DNA from 3 places in the Qipengyuania pacifica genome. Region 1 is predicted to be linked to each of the others. Evidence: predicted binding sites of a transcription regulator. Region 1 holds the regulator's gene; each other region holds the start of a gene.

Evidence for each region. The regulator LexA, encoded in region 1, represses DNA repair genes until DNA is damaged. The targets are predictions, from matches to a motif close to GTTCCNCNCTTGTTCT.
Region 2: a site for LexA is predicted at 3,935-3,950, ahead of K3177_RS03750 (DUF7146 domain-containing protein). Genes of this name have one in related genera too.
Region 3: a site for LexA is predicted at 2,087-2,102, ahead of K3177_RS05355 (putative DNA modification/repair radical SAM protein). Genes of this name have one in related genera too.

What each region holds. Positions count from the first base shown of each region.
Region 1 covers NZ_JAIGNQ010000003.1:381,519-386,972, reverse strand. The annotation lists gene K3177_RS11580 (phosphodiester glycosidase family protein) at 1-167, shown strand, start outside; gene pip (prolyl aminopeptidase) at 164-1,126, shown strand; gene K3177_RS11570 (anthranilate synthase component II) at 1,202-1,816, shown strand; gene trpD (anthranilate phosphoribosyltransferase) at 1,813-2,805, shown strand; gene trpC (indole-3-glycerol phosphate synthase TrpC) at 2,807-3,592, shown strand; gene lexA (transcriptional repressor LexA) at 3,901-4,590, shown strand; gene K3177_RS11550 (ComEC/Rec2 family competence protein) at 4,606-5,454, opposite strand, start outside.
Region 2 covers NZ_JAIGNQ010000001.1:744,327-749,780, reverse strand. The annotation lists gene K3177_RS03755 (strawberry notch family protein) at 1-2,855, opposite strand, end outside; gene K3177_RS03750 (DUF7146 domain-containing protein) at 2,931-3,845, opposite strand; gene K3177_RS03745 (lytic transglycosylase domain-containing protein) at 3,984-4,568, shown strand; gene K3177_RS03740 (thermonuclease family protein) at 4,633-5,184, shown strand; gene K3177_RS03735 (DUF6961 family protein) at 5,175-5,369, shown strand.
Region 3 covers NZ_JAIGNQ010000002.1:10,224-15,677, forward strand. The annotation lists gene K3177_RS05350 (UdgX family uracil-DNA binding protein) at 1-843, opposite strand, end outside; gene K3177_RS05355 (putative DNA modification/repair radical SAM protein) at 840-2,084, opposite strand; gene K3177_RS05360 (pyridoxamine 5'-phosphate oxidase family protein) at 2,229-2,714, shown strand; gene K3177_RS05365 (amino acid permease) at 2,769-4,349, opposite strand; gene K3177_RS05370 (sodium-dependent transporter) at 4,453-5,454, opposite strand, start outside.

The DNA.
Region 1 (5,454 bases):
TTTCGTTCGGCAAGCTCGCCCGTTTCTACAAGGACGAGCTGCACGTGAAGAACGCGCTGTATCTGGACGGGAATGTTTCCCAACTCTGGAACCCCGCCACGGAACGGCTCGATACCGGGGCCCCGATCGGCCCCATCGTCGTGGTTAGAAAGAAAGCTTCCGAATGACCGATACGCGCTGCGCCCTCTATCCCGAGATCGAACCCTATGAAACCGGGATGCTCGATGTCGGCGAAGGCCATTCGCTCTATTGGGAACGCGTCGGCACCAAGGGGGCAAAACCGGCCGTCTTCCTTCACGGCGGTCCAGGTGGCGGGATGTCGCCTGCCCATCGCCGCCAATGGGACCCCGAACTTTATGACGTGCTTCTGTTCGACCAGCGCGGCTGCGGCAAATCGCTTCCTTTCGCTGAAATCGAAAACAACGATACCTGGCGCATAGTCGAAGATATCGAACGTCTGCGCGAAATGTGCGGGCATGAAAAATGGCAGGCTTTTGGCGGTAGCTGGGGCTCCACCCTTGCCCTCGCCTACGCCCAGAAATATCCCGAGCGGGTGAGCGAGCTCGTATTGCGCGGCGTGTTCCTCGGCCGGCAAAAGGAAAAAGACTGGCTCTATTCCTACGGCGCCAGCGAAATAATGGCCGAACAGTGGGACGACTTCACCGGCCTCATTCCAGAAGCCGAACGCGGCGACCTCGTGAAGGCCTATCACAAGCGTCTGACCAGCGATGACGAGGACACGCGCCTTGCCGCGGCAAGGGAATGGTCGCTGTGGGAAGGAACCGTCGCCACGCTTCTTCCCGATCCCGCCCTGCTCGACAGTTTTGCCGATCCGTCCAAGGCCGTTCCCTTTGCCCGCATCTGCGCCAAGTTCTTCCTAGAGGATTTCTTCCTCGAAGAGGCGCAATTGCTGAAGAACGTCGACAGGCTCGCCGGCATTCCGGGTATCATCGTCCAGGGCCGCCACGACATCTGCACTCCGCCTGTCTCCGCGTGGGAGTTGAAAAAGGCCTGGCCCGAAGCCGACCTTTGGATTGTTCACGATGCGGGGCACAGCGCAGGAGAAACCGGGATCGTCGACGGTTTGGTTAAGGCGACGGACAAGCTGGCAGGCAAGAAAGCCTGACGTCACGCCGACGTTTCGCATCCCGCAGCTTTCCTTGCTTGAAAGCCGCGCATCGCGCCTCCATTGACGCCACGAATGACCGACCGCCGATCAATCCTCGTAATCGACAATTACGACAGCTTTACCTTCAACCTGGTCCATTACCTGATGGAACTGGGGGCTGAGGTCGAAGTCGTGCGTAACGATGCCGTCACTGCCAATGAAGCTCTGTTGGCAGGTCACGCAGGTTATCTCATATCGCCGGGCCCCTGCACGCCCAATGAAGCCGGCGTCAGCCTTGATCTGGTGGCAGCATGTGCAGACGCCGGAAAGCCGTTGCTCGGTGTGTGCCTCGGCCATCAATCCATCGGCCAGTTTTTCGGCGGACGCGTGGTCCGCGGGGGGCTGATGCACGGCAAGACGTCACCCGTCACGCACGATGCCACTGGCGTATTTGCCGGACTGCCGTCTCCGTTCACGGCAACGCGCTATCATTCGCTCGTGGTCGAAGACATTCCCGCCTGCCTCGACGTGAACGCCACCAGCGAAACACCTGGCCTCGACGGCAGCAGCGTCATGGGGTTCCGACACCGCGATCTGCCCATTCACGGGGTCCAGTTCCACCCGGAAAGCATCGCGACCGAACATGGTCACGCCCTGCTCGCCAACTTCCTCGAAATCTGCGGCATCGCCGCCAGGGTCCCGGCATGAAAACGCTTCCCGACGCAAAGCAACATCTTGGGGAAGCGGAAGCCGAAGAGGTTTTCGGCTGGATCCTCGACGGTGAAACCGATGACGATGCGATCGCACGTTTCCTGGTCAATATGTCCGCGCGCAGCGAAACATCTGACGAGATCGCCGGCGCTGCGCGCGCGCTGCGGCAAAGGCTCATTCCCGTCGACGCGCCCGAAGGCACGGTCGATTGCTGCGGAACCGGGGGTGACGGACACCATACCCTCAACGTCTCGACTGCTGTCAGCCTCGTCGTCGCAGCTTGCGGCGTGCCCGTCGCCAAGCACGGCAATCGGGCCGCCAGCAGCAAATCCGGCGCGGCCGATACGCTCGAGGTACTCGGCCTCGACATGGAAGCTGCAGGAAAAAGCGCCGAGAAGACTTTGGCGGAACTCGGGATCTGCTTCCTATTCGCCAAGAACCACCACCCGGCCATGGGACGGATCCAGCCCATTCGCCAGAAGCTTGGCGTTCGTACGATCTTCAATCTGATGGGTCCGCTTTCGAACCCGGCCGGCGTGAAGCGGCAGCTTATCGGTATCGCGCGCCCGGCCTATGTCCCCATCTATGCCGCAGCCAAGGCAAAGCTGGGCACCGAACGCACTTTCATCGCCTCGGGAGACGAAGGGCTGGACGAACTGAGCCTTGCCGGCGGCAACGAACTGGCAGACGTTCAGGGCAACGATTTCGAGATGCGCCGGGTGCTCGCGGTACATGCCAATCTGCCCCACGCACCGGTCGAGGCTATTCGCGGCGGCGATCCCCGTCACAATGCCCGCGCGTTGGAAGCCCTGCTTGCGGGCACACCCGGACCTTATCGCGACGCGGTACTTTTCAACGCCGCGGCCACTCTGATCGTAGCCGACCGTACGGAGGACTGGACGGAAGGCGCCGAGATCGCCGCCGAAGCACTGGATTCCGGCAAAGCCAGGACCTTGCTCGAAAGCTGGATTGCAATGGCCACCTGATATGAACAAGCTAGAACAAATCTGCGCCACCAAACGGGAAGAAGTGGCCGCACGCAAGCGCATGCGGTCGCTGGCCGATCTCGACGCTTCCGCTCGCGAACAGACCGCCCCGCGTGGTTTCCGCTCTGCGCTCGAACGTGCGGAACGGTCCGGCTTCGGCCTCATCGCCGAAATCAAGAAGGCTTCACCCTCGAAGGGCTTGATCCGGGAAGATTTCCATCCCGCTGCCCATGCCCGCGCCTATGCTGCAGGGGGCGCTGCGTGCCTTTCGGTTCTCACCGACGCCCCGTATTTTCAGGGTCACGAAGATTATCTGGTCGAAGCGCGATCGGCCTGCGAATTGCCCGTCCTGCGCAAGGATTTCATGGTCGATACCTGGCAGGTGGCCGAAGCGCGCGCACTCGGCGCTGATGCGATCCTGATCATAGTCGCCGCACTCGATGATGGTGCGATGGTGGAGATCGAACGGGCCGCGGTGGAATATGGCATGGACGTATTGGTAGAAGTCCATGATCACGCAGAGATGGAACGTGCAGCATTGCTACAGTCGCGCCTCATTGGCGTGAACAACCGGGACCTGCGGACCTTCTCGACCGATCTCGCCACGACCGAAGCCTTGGCGCCTCTGGCACCGGAGGGTTCGCTTCTGGTCGGCGAAAGCGGCATTTCTCTATTCGAAGACTGCCAGCGCTTGTCACACGCCGGGGTGAACAGCTTCCTAGTCGGCGAAAGCCTGATGCGCCAACGCGATGTCGAAGCGGCAACTCGCATGCTGCTCGGGAACTGATCTGTCCTACACGCTGCTGACCGGTTAAAGGTATCAGCTCCAGACCAAACCCGCTGCGTTCTGGCGCGATTTCGGCCTCGGTGCGGGGTGACTTTTTATCCCCTTGTACAGTGGTCCATGTGGTCCATGTCTCCCCTGCGCGACCGAAAAGCTTAACGACAGCGGTTTCTCAGCGCCCTGATCCGGATCGAACCATGAACGGTTGTTCCGCAAGGAACGGCTGAATTGCTTGACTTTGTTATTTTGGTTGCTTAATTGTTCCGCATTCGTTCACGCCTTTTGTGAACACGCGATACGGAGTTCGCACAATGCTGACCGCCAAGCAGCACGAATTGATCCGGTTCATCCAGCAGCGTCTGGAAGACACCGGCATTTCCCCCAGCTTCGAAGAAATGAAGGAAGCGCTCGATCTGAAGAGCAAGTCGGGCGTACACCGCCTGATCTCGGCACTCGAAGAACGCGGCTTCATCCGGCGCCTTCCCAATCGGGCGCGTGCGCTGGAGGTGGTCAAGCTTCCTGAAAATGCCGTGATGGGGTCGCCCGCTCCGGTGGCGGCTAACGACGCCGTATCGGCTGCGATCCCGGCAAAGGCGGTGGCGCCCGAACCGGCAAACGACATCATCGATGTTCCGCTTCATGGGCGGATTGCCGCCGGCGCCCCGATCGAAGCGATCGAAGGTCAGTCCAGCATGCCCGTGCCGGCCGCGCTGCTCGGTCCGGGCGAACATTATGCCTTGGAGGTTTCCGGAGATTCCATGATCGAAGCCGGGATCTTCGATGGCGACTTCGCTCTGGTAAAACGCACGGACACGGCCCGCGATGGCGAGATTGTCGTGGCGCTGGTCGACAACGAAGAAGCGACCCTGAAATACCTTCGCAAGGATGCAGGCCGCGTCGTGCTGGATCCGGCCAATGGTGCATACGAAGCGCAAGTTTATGAACCCCACCGGGTTCAGGTTCAGGGAAAACTGGCGGGCCTGCTCCGCCGCTACCACTGATTTGCTGGCGCGCGCCTACTCACGTGGCGCGCGCCACCATCCATGCTCGCCCTGATCCTGGGCGACCGTATCGATCTTTTGGTCTGCCAGATAGATCGAAGCGCCCCCTTCCCGGTCGAGAAACCTTCTGTCCGCTTTGAGCCAGCGCGGCTGACAACTGTACGGCAGATACCGGTCGGCAATAACGATGTCGGCCCGCATGCAAGCCGCGGCCAGGGCCCGCTCTTCCACGAGATATCTATTGCGGGCGACGAGGACGGACCAGGGTCGCCCACCCCGTTCTAGGGAGAAGACGCAAAACTGGTCGCTGCACCGGCTGCGCAGCCAGTCGGCAATCTCGATAGGGCTCTGATCCGTACCGGCCAGTTCGAGCAGATTGTCCTGAGCATATCCGCCTTCACGATCGTGCAGAACCAGCAACCGTTCGGCCTCGTTGGCAACGCCTATATCGCGTCCGTCACGCGTAATGAGGATATCGGGTATCGGGGCGGTGATCATCAGCACAGCAGAGGCGAGAATTGGCCCAAAACCCAGCAGGCGCGCCCTGCCTTGCCATAACGCCACCCAGAGCGCCCCGCTCACGTATAACCCTATCGCTCCCATACCGATACGCGGCGCAAGCTTGACCGACCCCGGCTGCTCGGCAAAGAAATGGGCAATGGCCAGCAGCAGGGCGAGCGACTTGCCCACTAGCCACCACGCCGGCGCGCCCGCTCCGATCAGATCGAGCGCCAAAGCAAGCGCCACGAGCGGCATCGATATGAATGTGACCAGCGGAATGGCGATCAGATTGGCCGCCGCTCCATAAACGCCGGCGCGATGGAAATGGAATAAGACGATTGGCATCAAGGCCAGCTCGATGAC
Region 2 (5,454 bases), on a different contig from region 1:
GTACCGCCGGCATCCGAGAAGACCAGGATGCGCTTGGTCCCTTCCATGAAGCTTTGCGCTTCGGCGACATTCGCACTGGGGCTCCGGCGTTCGAGGCGCTGCTGACCATCGCGGCCCAGGACCAGCCTGCGGGTCCGGCCCGTGACCTCGGCCACCGCCTCGGTCCCGAAGTGCTCGATGATCGCATCGAGCGCTGTGGCGATAGGCGGCAGCGCACAGAGCTGTTCGATCAGTGCATCGCGCGCGGCGATAGCACGCGAGCAGAAAACGGGATTGCCCTCCTCGTCGCTCATTGCCTCGGAGCGAAGATTGCCGTCCTCGTCGGCGAAGACCTGCATCAATCGTACCGGGAAGCTCTTCGTAAGGTAGTCGATGACGTATTCACGCGGTGAGAGATCGATATCGAGCGCTTCGCGTTCTTCCACGGTAAGGTCGGCAAGGCGTCGGTCGAGCATGGCCTCTGCGGTCGAGACCAGCTGCACGACAACCGAATGATCCTCGCCAAGCGCCGCTTCCATTGCAGGGATCAGGCTAGGCAATTTCATCGAGAGCAGGAGCTGGGCAAAGAAGCGCTGCTTGGTACCTTCGAAGATTGAGAGCGCCGCAGCCTTGGCGTTGCGATTGAGTGTATCGCCGCTGTCCTCGTCGACCACGCGGGTTGCTTCGAGCGCAGCTTCGAGGTTGCGGTGAATGATTGCCCAGGCCTCGGCATAGGCATCGTATATCCGCACCTGTGCATCGGTCAGGCTGTGCTCGAGGATTTCGTACTCGACCCCGGCGAAGGACAGCGCACGGGCAACGTAGAGTCCCTGGGCCTTGAGGTCGCGGGCGACGAGCTCCATCGCCGCGACGCCGCCAGCGCGGATCTCGGTCATGAACGCCTCGTGGGTCGGAAAGGCGGTCTCGGGTCCCCAGAGACCAAGCCGTGAGGTGTAACCGAGGTTGGCGATATCCGAAGCGCCAGTGGCAGACGCGTAGAGCACGCGGGCGCGCGGCAGATGGTTCTGCAGCCTCAGACCCGCCATGCCCTGTTCGGAGCCCTTGACCTTGCCGCGGGTTGATGAGCCCCCGAGCGCATTGGCCATGGCGTGGGCTTCGTCGAAAGCGATCACGCCGTCGAAATCCTCGCCCGCCCAGGCAAGGATCTGGTCGAGCCGCGTATCCTCGGCGCGCCCCGAGCGCAGCGTCGGGTAGGTGACGAAGAGGATGCCTTCGGACATCGTTACGGAGTGGCCAAGTTTCCAGCGCGAGAGCGGCTGGAGATCGAGCGGCAGCCCGCCAAGCGCTTCCCAGTCGCGGCGCGCATCTTCGAGCAGCGCCTCGTTCTTTGTGATCCAGATATGGCGACGCTCGCCGGCGAGCCAGCGGTCCATGATGACCGCGGCGATCTGTCGTCCCTTGCCCGCTCCGGTTCCGTCGCCAAGGAAGAAGCCCTGGCGGTATTCGTGACCATCTTCGGACAGTTCCAGCGCGGTGCCTTCCTGGCTGACCTTGAACCGGCCCGGAAGATCGCGCGCGAATGCCTGGGCAGCGTAGACCAGTGTCTCGCACTGCGCTTCGGACAGAAGGCCATCGGCCCGCCAATTTGCGGGAAGGCGCGGGCTAACATCCGGCTGGGGCGCCGCGACCGAACCCATGGCGACCGATTCCACGAGCGGGGTAGGATGGACCGGCGCATCCTCGAACGCGATGCGACTGGGCCGGTAAGGCAGGTAAATTCCGGTCTGTTCAGGCACCGGCGCGGGGTCGGCGAGAACCGAATAGGCAAGGTCAATCGCATTCGCCGTGGCTGCTGGTGTCGCGGCGAACGGCGCCACCGGCCGAACCAGCGCGCTTTGGGTCGAAGTCTTGCAAACGAGGCGCACTGGCTTGCCGAGCGGCAGGCGATGGATGTTGGCGGAGGTCTGTACGCGTGGCGGAAGCGCAGTGATAAGCTCGTGGAGCAAGATGAGGTCGACAGTATCTCCGATGATCGCAGGCGAGGACGCAGTCTGCGTCTTGTCGATGACGACCAAGCGAACGGCGATACCAGTCCCGGTGCGGCGGAACACCTGCTGCAAGCGCACATCGAGCAACAGCGATGCTTCGCCCTGCGCTTTGGCGAACGTGGAAGCATCGAAGCCATCGGGCATGATGCCGACAATCCTCGCGGCTCCGGCAGTGGCCCGGATCGCGCTGCGCAGGTGGCGCTGCGCCGTCTCGCCGTCCTTGCCGCGTTCCCGGCTGCGGGCGAATGGCGGGTTCATCAACACGGCCGATGGAACCGGGCCGCGAAGTAGGTCGGCGATCAGTTCCCCGTCATGCGCGGTGGTCGCGGTCGAAGGAAAGATGTGGCCCAGGTTGTCTCGTCTCGCCGGATCAATCTCGTTGAGGATTAACGAGGCGTTCTGGAGCCAACCCCAGAGAGCAAGGGCACCATTGCCGGCGGAGGGTTCGAGCAGCGTGTCACGCGCGGAGAGAGCCGCAGCCTTCGCCATCAGCCAGGCCAGCATCGGCGGGGTCGAGAACTGCTGGAGCTCGACCTGTGCTTCGCTGCGCACGTGCCGTGGCGGCAAGGCTGCTTTGAGCCAGTCGAACCGCGCTTCGGCTTCGTGCACGTTCGTCGCCAGATCGATCCGTGAGGACTCTCGCAGCCAGAGCAGTGCGCCGATCTCGACCGCGTTGTTGTGGTCATCGATGGTCCAGGCGCTTCCCCAGTCCATGACGCCGGTTTCCTCGGCGAACAGGCCGGCGATATCGGCGCGGGAAAGGTGACGTCCCGAAGCGAGAAACTCGGCAATCCTGGCGCCGACGGCGTAAGCCAATGGCACTGACGACTGTTGCTCGCCGGCGGGAAACAGGTCTGACTGAAACATGGCAATTCGTCCTCCTGATGAGGGCATCGGGACACGCCCTCTGCCGGATCAGGAATTAGAGAAGCTCTCTCTCCTCTACCGCGCCGCTTTGCGGCGCAGCCATGCTGTAAGTTCATCGTTCCAGTCGGTGTCGCGTGAGGATGGTTTGCGAACGTGGATCGTCCGCCCATCGCGGGCATAAGCGGCCAAGCCACGCGACGCGGCCAGCTCGCCGCCAGCATCGTGATCGACGAAGAGGTGAAGCTCGGTCACGCTTTCAGGCACGCTGACGAGACCGAAGCGCTCATTGCCCAGGGTCGCCCAGACGGGAATGCCGGTGAGAGCATAGGCCGACATTGCGCTCTCGATGCCCTCAGCGAGGCCGAGCTTGCCGGAGGCCGGAGCGAAGAGGCGGACAGCAGCTTCACCGAGCGCGCCGAGCGCGCGTTTCGGCTTTTCGAAAGCGGCCTTGCCTGAAGCCTCGGTAGACAGGAACGTGCGGTGGATGGCGATCGGGCACTCGTCGAGGCTGACTGCCGCGATCATGGCGGGCAGAAAGCGGGCCCGTCCTTTCGGGCCAAGCGGCGTTCGTGGATGGAAGCGGAGCGCCGGAGATGCGGCGAGGATGCCGCGGCTTTCAAGATATGCCTTTGCCGGACTAGCACGCAGTGGCTGTGCATCGCGCCAGATCCTCAGCGCTACCGCCGAGGGTTTGCGGGTGCTGGTCGATTCGGGTTCGTTGGTGGTCGCAGAACCTGAAAAAAGCGCCGGTGCCTCGAAACCTTCACGCGCCAGAGCAGCCAGCACGCTCTGCTGATCGCATCCCGCGAAACAGTGGAAGAGGATGGCCTGTCGGCCGAGCGACACACCGAGTGACGGCGTGCGGTCATCATGCGCGGGGCAACAGGCCATGCCCTTTGTGCCGGACCATTTGCCCCCTCGCGATTCGCAAATGCGACGGGCGGTCTCGGCAAGCGACCGGTTGGGATGAGTTTGGACAGACAGGGACATGCGAGCTCCTCAGCATGCAAAGTGGCCCCCCCATCAGCGTTCCTTTCCTCTCCCGAAGGCAGGCATTCACAGGTTTCCTACAGTCATATGTTCTATTTATGTTCCATTGTGATTCGAATCAATGGAGCACCACTCGAGATGACCTCTCTCAATTGTCGGACCGCGATAGCGGTCGCCTGCCTGGGGATGATCGCGACCTCCTCTCAGCAAGTCCGCGCCCAGGATTTCACCTTGTTCGAGCACGCGATCGTTCCGCCGAAGACGGACCAGCAGCCGGCAAGGGAATATCTTCCTGCAATCTACCAGGCCGAGCCAGCAAACGTATCCTACCGGGAAGGCTTGTATATGGCGGCGATAGCCGAGGCTGAACGCCGTTACGGGCTTCCGACCAACCTGCTTCGTGCTCTTATTTGGGCTGAGTCCCGCTTCAATCCGATGGCTGTTAGCCCAGCCGGTGCTGCCGGGCTGGCTCAGCTTATGCCGGCCACGGCGAGAGAACTGGGCGTCCGGAACCGTCATGACCCTCTTGCATCGATCGACGGTGGCGCCAGGTACCTTCGCGATATGTTGGACCGGTTCGACGCAGTCCACCTGGCCTTGGCTGCTTACAATGCTGGCCCAGGTGCCGTCTCCCGATCACGCGGCATTCCCAACAATGGTGAAACGCCGCAATATGTCCGGTCTGTGTTGGGACGTTGGCAAGCAATTGGTACGTACAATTGACGAAACTACCTGATTTCCGGCTATCGTCTGAAATCATGTGCCGGAATGAAGACGGACAACGCCAGTGAATGAGACCCCCGGTGAGCCGTTCGACTTTCGCAAGGCGTTGAAGGCACAGAAGCGCCGGAAGCTGAGAAAGGAGATCTCGTTGGGTTTGGGAGCATTCGCGATCGTATTTGCTGGAGGGATGCTGGCACTCAACTGGCCAGTCCATGATGCCAGCCTTGCTAACGACGATCATCAGCCTCAGGCTTTATTCCAGCAAGCAAGCTCCCCACAATTCGACATCTGCGGATCCATCCGGCGCACATGCGTCGTGGATGGAGATACTTTCTGGCTTGATGGCGTGAAGATCCGGATTGCCGACATCGACACTCCCGAGATCAGCGAGCCTCGTTGCGACTATGAATACCAGCTCGGCATGCGCGCGACGCACCGCCTTGTCGAATTGCTGAATGGCGGGCCCTTTGAACTGAGGACCATCGGTAGCAGAGACGAGGATCAGTACGGTCGCAAATTGCGGGTTGTAACGCGCGGCGGCCGCTCGCTTGGCGATCAGCTGGTCAGCGAAGGCCTGGCGCGAACCTGGACCGGGAGACGTGAACCATGGTGCTGAACCGCGATCAGGAATTGTGGGCCGTCGCGCTCTGGGTCGAAAAGAACCATGGCGAAGAGGGAACCGCGTATATCGCGCAGCAAATCCAGCGGCTATCCAACGAAGGGGACGAGGCAGGCATGGCAACGTGGAAGACTGTTGCTGACCGCTTCGATCAGCTTAGCTGCCAAAGCTCTACGAACTGAGGCTCGGCACGATGCGGAAGTGGCTTAAGGTCTGGGGCATCAGAATTGAGTTCGCCTTGCTCGCGTCAGTGTCCCTGATAGGGCT
Region 3 (5,454 bases), on a different contig from region 1:
CCGCTCGTCGAATTCCAGCGCTCCCTTCTCGACCATTTTCGCCTCACGGGATTGGGCCCCTGCGACGAGCTCGGGAATAAGCGCCGCTTCAGGCATGTTCTTCCAGTATTTCTTCGGCATTTCTTTAAGCATCGCGCCGATCTTGAGACGCGCCGGATTGAAGATGGACGCGTAATAAGTGCGCCATAAATCCTCCATGGGATCGCCTTGCGGAGCATCGGAGCGCTCTGCCGCCGGCCCCTCGGTCATGGTTTCGCCGTCCCAGTGAAGGCTTCCGCGAGGCGTAAGGATCGACCAGCGCATATTGGCAAACCTGCGCATGAAAAAACCCGCATTGGCGCGCAGAATATGATGGTCAGGCTCGAACCAGGCGACGTATCGATCACCGCCTTCTGCCTCATCCGCTTCGACGAGGCGAAACCGCACAAATGCATGCATCTTGTGACTGTCGCGCCGAACATTTTTGTCCAGCTCCTCGATTTTGCGGACATCGTCGTCAGCCTTGTCCTCCATCATCCCGGGATTTGCCTGCAACCGCCATAACAGCCGGTACAACAGCGCGAACCGCTCCGGATCGGAATGAAGCGCGGCATTTCTTGCCAGATTCACGAACCGACGGTTGGCGCGTACAGGCGGAGCACCTGAAGTCGGCGTAGGAACACCATGGTCACCTTGCGCGAAAAGGTCGCCGCTCCCTCCCGGTTCGATCCAGGAAATACGATCGGGCGGAACCTGAGCCTGAATCAGTGCTCGCGCGCAATCGCGCCAGAAATCGAAATCATCCGCTACCGGCAGATGCACCACATGGAAACTGCCTGCGCGCGCGACCTGGAGCATGGTCATGCCGAAAACAGCTCCAGCTGCTCGGTCTTGGGCGCGAGCATCGTGCGCAGGTCTGCGCGGTCCGTAAGCATTAAAGGACGCCAATCTACGGTGCAGATGAACGGTCGAACCTTGGTGATGGACAGCGTAAGCCGCGCCACATCGTCGAGCCGCAACGTCCGGTGCCTGCGACTGGTAAGGATCTTGTGAACCGCTTTGACGCCCAGTCCAGGCACGCGCAATAATTGCTCCTTCGTGGCGCGATTTACATCCACGGGGAACTGCTCCCGAAACTTGAGCGCCCAGGCAAGCTTGGGATCGATGTCCAGCGGCAGATTTCCATCCGCTTCTGTCGCCTGCATCACCTCGGCCGGCTTGTAGCCGTAAAACCGCATCAACCAGTCCGATTGGTATAGCCTGTGTTCGCGGATCAATGGCGGCCGCTTCAACGGGAGAACCGCACTCGCATCGGGAATGGGAGAAAACGCGCTGTAATATACACGCCGCAGTTTGAAACTGTCGTAAAGCCGGCTCGCCTTGCCAACGATATCGCTGTCCGTCGCCGTGTCCGCGCCAACGATCATCTGCGTGGATTGCCCAGCGGGGGCAAAACGCGGAGCATGTTTGAACTTCTTACGCGCATCTTTCAGCTCGGCGATGTCGCTGGTCACTTTGCCCATCGCTCCTTCGATCTGTCCGGAATTCTTGTCCGGCGCGAGGCGGGTCAGCCCGCTATCGGTCGGCAGTTCCACATTGATCGAAACGCGGTCGGCATACAGCCCGGCCTGATGCACGATTTCCGCATCTGCTTCGGGGATGGTCTTGAGATGGATATAACCGCGAAAATCATGTTCTTCGCGAAGGATGCGCGCCACTTCGACCAGCTGCTCCATCGTGTGATTGGAGCTTTTGACGATGCCTGACGAAAGGAACAGCCCCTCGATATAATTACGCCGATAGAACGCCAGTGTCAGATCCACCACTTCCTGCGGGGTGAACCGGGCGCGCGCGACGTTCGAACTCTTGCGATTGATACAGTAGTGGCAATCGAACACGCAGTAATTGGTCAGCAGGATCTTCAGCAGACTGATGCAGCGACCGTCCGGCGCATAGGCGTGACAGATGCCCATCCCTTCCGTCGACCCGATCCCCTTCCCGCCAACCGAATTGCGTTTCGACGTACCCGAAGACGCGCAGGATGCATCGTATTTCGCCGCATCCGCGAGAATTTCGAGCTTCTGAAGGGTGGAGGCAGAGGCCATTTGTTCTATATATGTTCAACACCTCCCGTTGCAAATATCGTTTGATATAATTTGCCCCCCTCTCCGTTTTCGCTGCATCCACCCGCGGGACCGAACAGACGTGTCGATCATTGCATGAAGACAAATCTCACGAGGAGTCGATCAATGAAACACGCCGAAGGAAATCCGGAAGACCTCAAGAAGAAGTTCTGGAAGTCGCTGGCAGACAGCCCATTTCTGTTCCTACAGCTCACGAACGACAGCTCCACTGCGGTGCCGATGAGCCCGCAGCTCGACAAGGATGCTAACAGTTCGATCTGGTTCTTCACCCACACCAAGAGCGACTTTGCCAGGCTCGGTTCCGCCACCGCGACCTTCGAAGGAAAGGGTCACGACATGTTCGCCCGCTTCAACGGCACGCTGGTGAAGGAAACCAGTCAGGAGCGGTTCGACCAGTTCTGGAATAATTTCATCGAAGCTTGGTACGATGGCGGCAAGACCGATCCCGATATCCTGTTCCTGCGCATGGATCTGGGCGATGCGGAAATCTGGGACGGCGACATCGGCCTCCTGAATACCGCGAAGATGGCATTGGGCATGACGGTCCACGACGAAGCGGAAAAACGCCACGTCGACACGGTCGATATCTGATCCGACCGTCTCTCTAATCAAAAAGGGGCGCCTCAGCGGGCGCCCCTTCTTGTATCAGTCGTTCTTCCTGCCAGGCTCGATCGGCACCATCGTCTCGTCTCCGGCAACATCGTCGACCACTTCGACAATGCCCTGCCCCAGATGGCTGCGCCTGCGCGAATAGAGCACATAGATCACCACGCCGATGATCCCCCACCCCGGCAGGAACAGCATGGCGGCACTCGGCAGGTTGAAGAACAGCAGCACGCAGCCGATGATCGTCAGCGGCGCGACGACCCACACCATGGGTACCTTGAAGTGCCGCTTGCGCCCCGGATCCCTCACGCGCAGCACCATTACGGCCACTGCCACCATCAGGAAGGCATAGAGCGTTCCCGCGTTCGAGATATCCGCCAGCTGACCGACCGGGAAGAATGCCGCCCCGATGGCCACGGCAAGACCGGTGATGATGGTCACGACATGCGGCGTCTTGAACCGTGGGTGCACCCGGCTCAGCCGTTCGGGCAGCAGTCCGTCGCGGCTCATCACGAAGAAGATGCGCGTCTGCCCGAAAATCAGCACTAGGATGACCGAAGGCAGCGCGAGGAAGGCTGCCAGCCCGATCGCATTGCCGAAGCCGGAAAAGCCCAGCATCTTGAGCACATGGGCCAGCGGTTCGTTCGAACAGACCAGCGCATCGGCATATTGCGGCATCGCACATTGGCGCGCCAGTTCGGGCGATCCCGCTTCCAGCGGAATGCCCATTGCATCCATGATCGGCTGCCCGCCGATGGTCCCGATCGCACCTGCAGCGACAAGGATGTAGAAGATCGTGCAGAACAGCAGCGATCCGACCAACCCGATGGGTACGTTGCGCTGCGGGTTCTTGGTTTCCTCCGCCGCGGTCGAAACCGCATCGAAACCGACATAGGCGAAGAACATGGTCGCCGCCGCACCGACTGCGCCCACCCCGGTTCCCCAACCGCCGAAGACCCCGGCCGGCAGGAACGGGTTGAAATGCGACGCTTCGAATTCCGAGCTCGTCAGCGTGATCGCCACGAACGCGGTCAGCGCCGTAACCTTCACGATGACGAGGACGGCATTGACCTTGGCGCTTTCACTCGTGCCGATGACCAGCAGGCCGGTCACTAGCAGCGCGATCACCAGCGCAGGAAGGTTGATGAACCCGCCTGCGGCCCCGCCCAGGGCCAGCGGCCCCGCGCTCAACCAGGCGGGCAGATGAATACCCAGTCCGCCCAGCACGGTCCCCGAGAAATAGCCCGACCAGCCCACCGAAACCGCCGATGCGGCGATGGCGTATTCCATGATCAGCGCCCAGCCCACCGTCCAGGCGAAGAATTCACCGATGGTGGCGTAACTGTAGGTATAGGCCGATCCGGCGACCGGTATCATCGCGGCAATTTCGGCATAGCAGAGCGCGGCCACGATGCAGACGCCGCCGGCTATGGCGAAGGCGATCATCAGGCCGGGTCCGGCCTTTTGCGCCCCGACGGCGGTCAGCACGAAAATGCCCGTGCCGATAACGCAACCGATGCCCATCAGGGTGAGCTGGAACCAGCCAAGCGACCGGCTCAGCGACTTCTTCTCCGCTGCGGCCAGAATGGCGTCGAGCGGTTTTACTCTGTCGAAAATCATGCGGCCTATGGCCCCCCACAGGCCCGCCGCAGGACTACCCTGCTCCGCCAGCCGGACTACGGCAATTAAATGCTAATTCCTCGCCCGAAAAGCCGAATTCGTATCAAGTACCCAGAATTGAGGGAAACAGGCCGGTTGTAAGGATAATGGCAACCGCCAGCGGGCATAGCCACGCGATCAGGAAACGCCATATGCCGAAGGCCAGCGGGGACAGTCCCGTCGTGGTCAGCAGCAGGTTCTTGTCCGCTTTCCACCCGATGAAGATCGATGTCAGCAGCGCGCCGACCGGCAGCATCACCTTGCCGGTAAATCCATCGACCGTGTCCAGGATATCGGTATCCGCGAACAGGCTCCAGAAGCCCAGCGGGCGCACATCGGCCCACACATTGTAACCCAGCAGGCAGGCTATCCCCATCAGGAAGGCACCGCCGCCGAAGATTAGCGCCGATTTCGGGCGGCTCCAGCCACGCTCGCCGATGCCCCAGGCCGTCGGCACTTCCAGCAGCGAAATCGAACTGGTTACCGCCGCCACCAGGATGAGGACGAAGAACAGGAAACCGAACAGGGCGCCGCCCGGCATGGTCTGGAATGCGAAGGGCAAAGTCTGGAACACCAGCGTCGGCCCCGCTGCGGGATCGAGGCCCACGGCGAACACGATCGGGAAGATCATCAGGCCGGCCAGCAGGGCCACGCAGGTATCTGCTACCGCGATCAGGGCCGACGTCGGGCCAAGGCCGCTGCCTTCCTTGATATAAGATCCGTAGGTTATCAGCCCGGCAACCCCCAGCGACAGCGAGAACAGGGCCTGCCCCAGGGCGGAATTCATGACCTGCGGGGTCAGCTTCGACCAGTCCGGAGTGAACAGGAATGCAGCGGCCTGGCCGATGTCGCCTTCGATGGCGCCATACAGCACCAGCCCGACCAGCAGGACGAAGAACATGGGCATCAGATAGGTCGCCGCCTTTTCGATACCCGAACTCACACCGCGCGCGACGATATAGAGCGTCAGTCCCATGAAGACGAAGTGGACGCCCAGCAGCAGACCGGGGCTGGCGAACATGTCGCTCAGCCGCTGCTGGATCTGATCCTGGCTTTCACCGGCCAG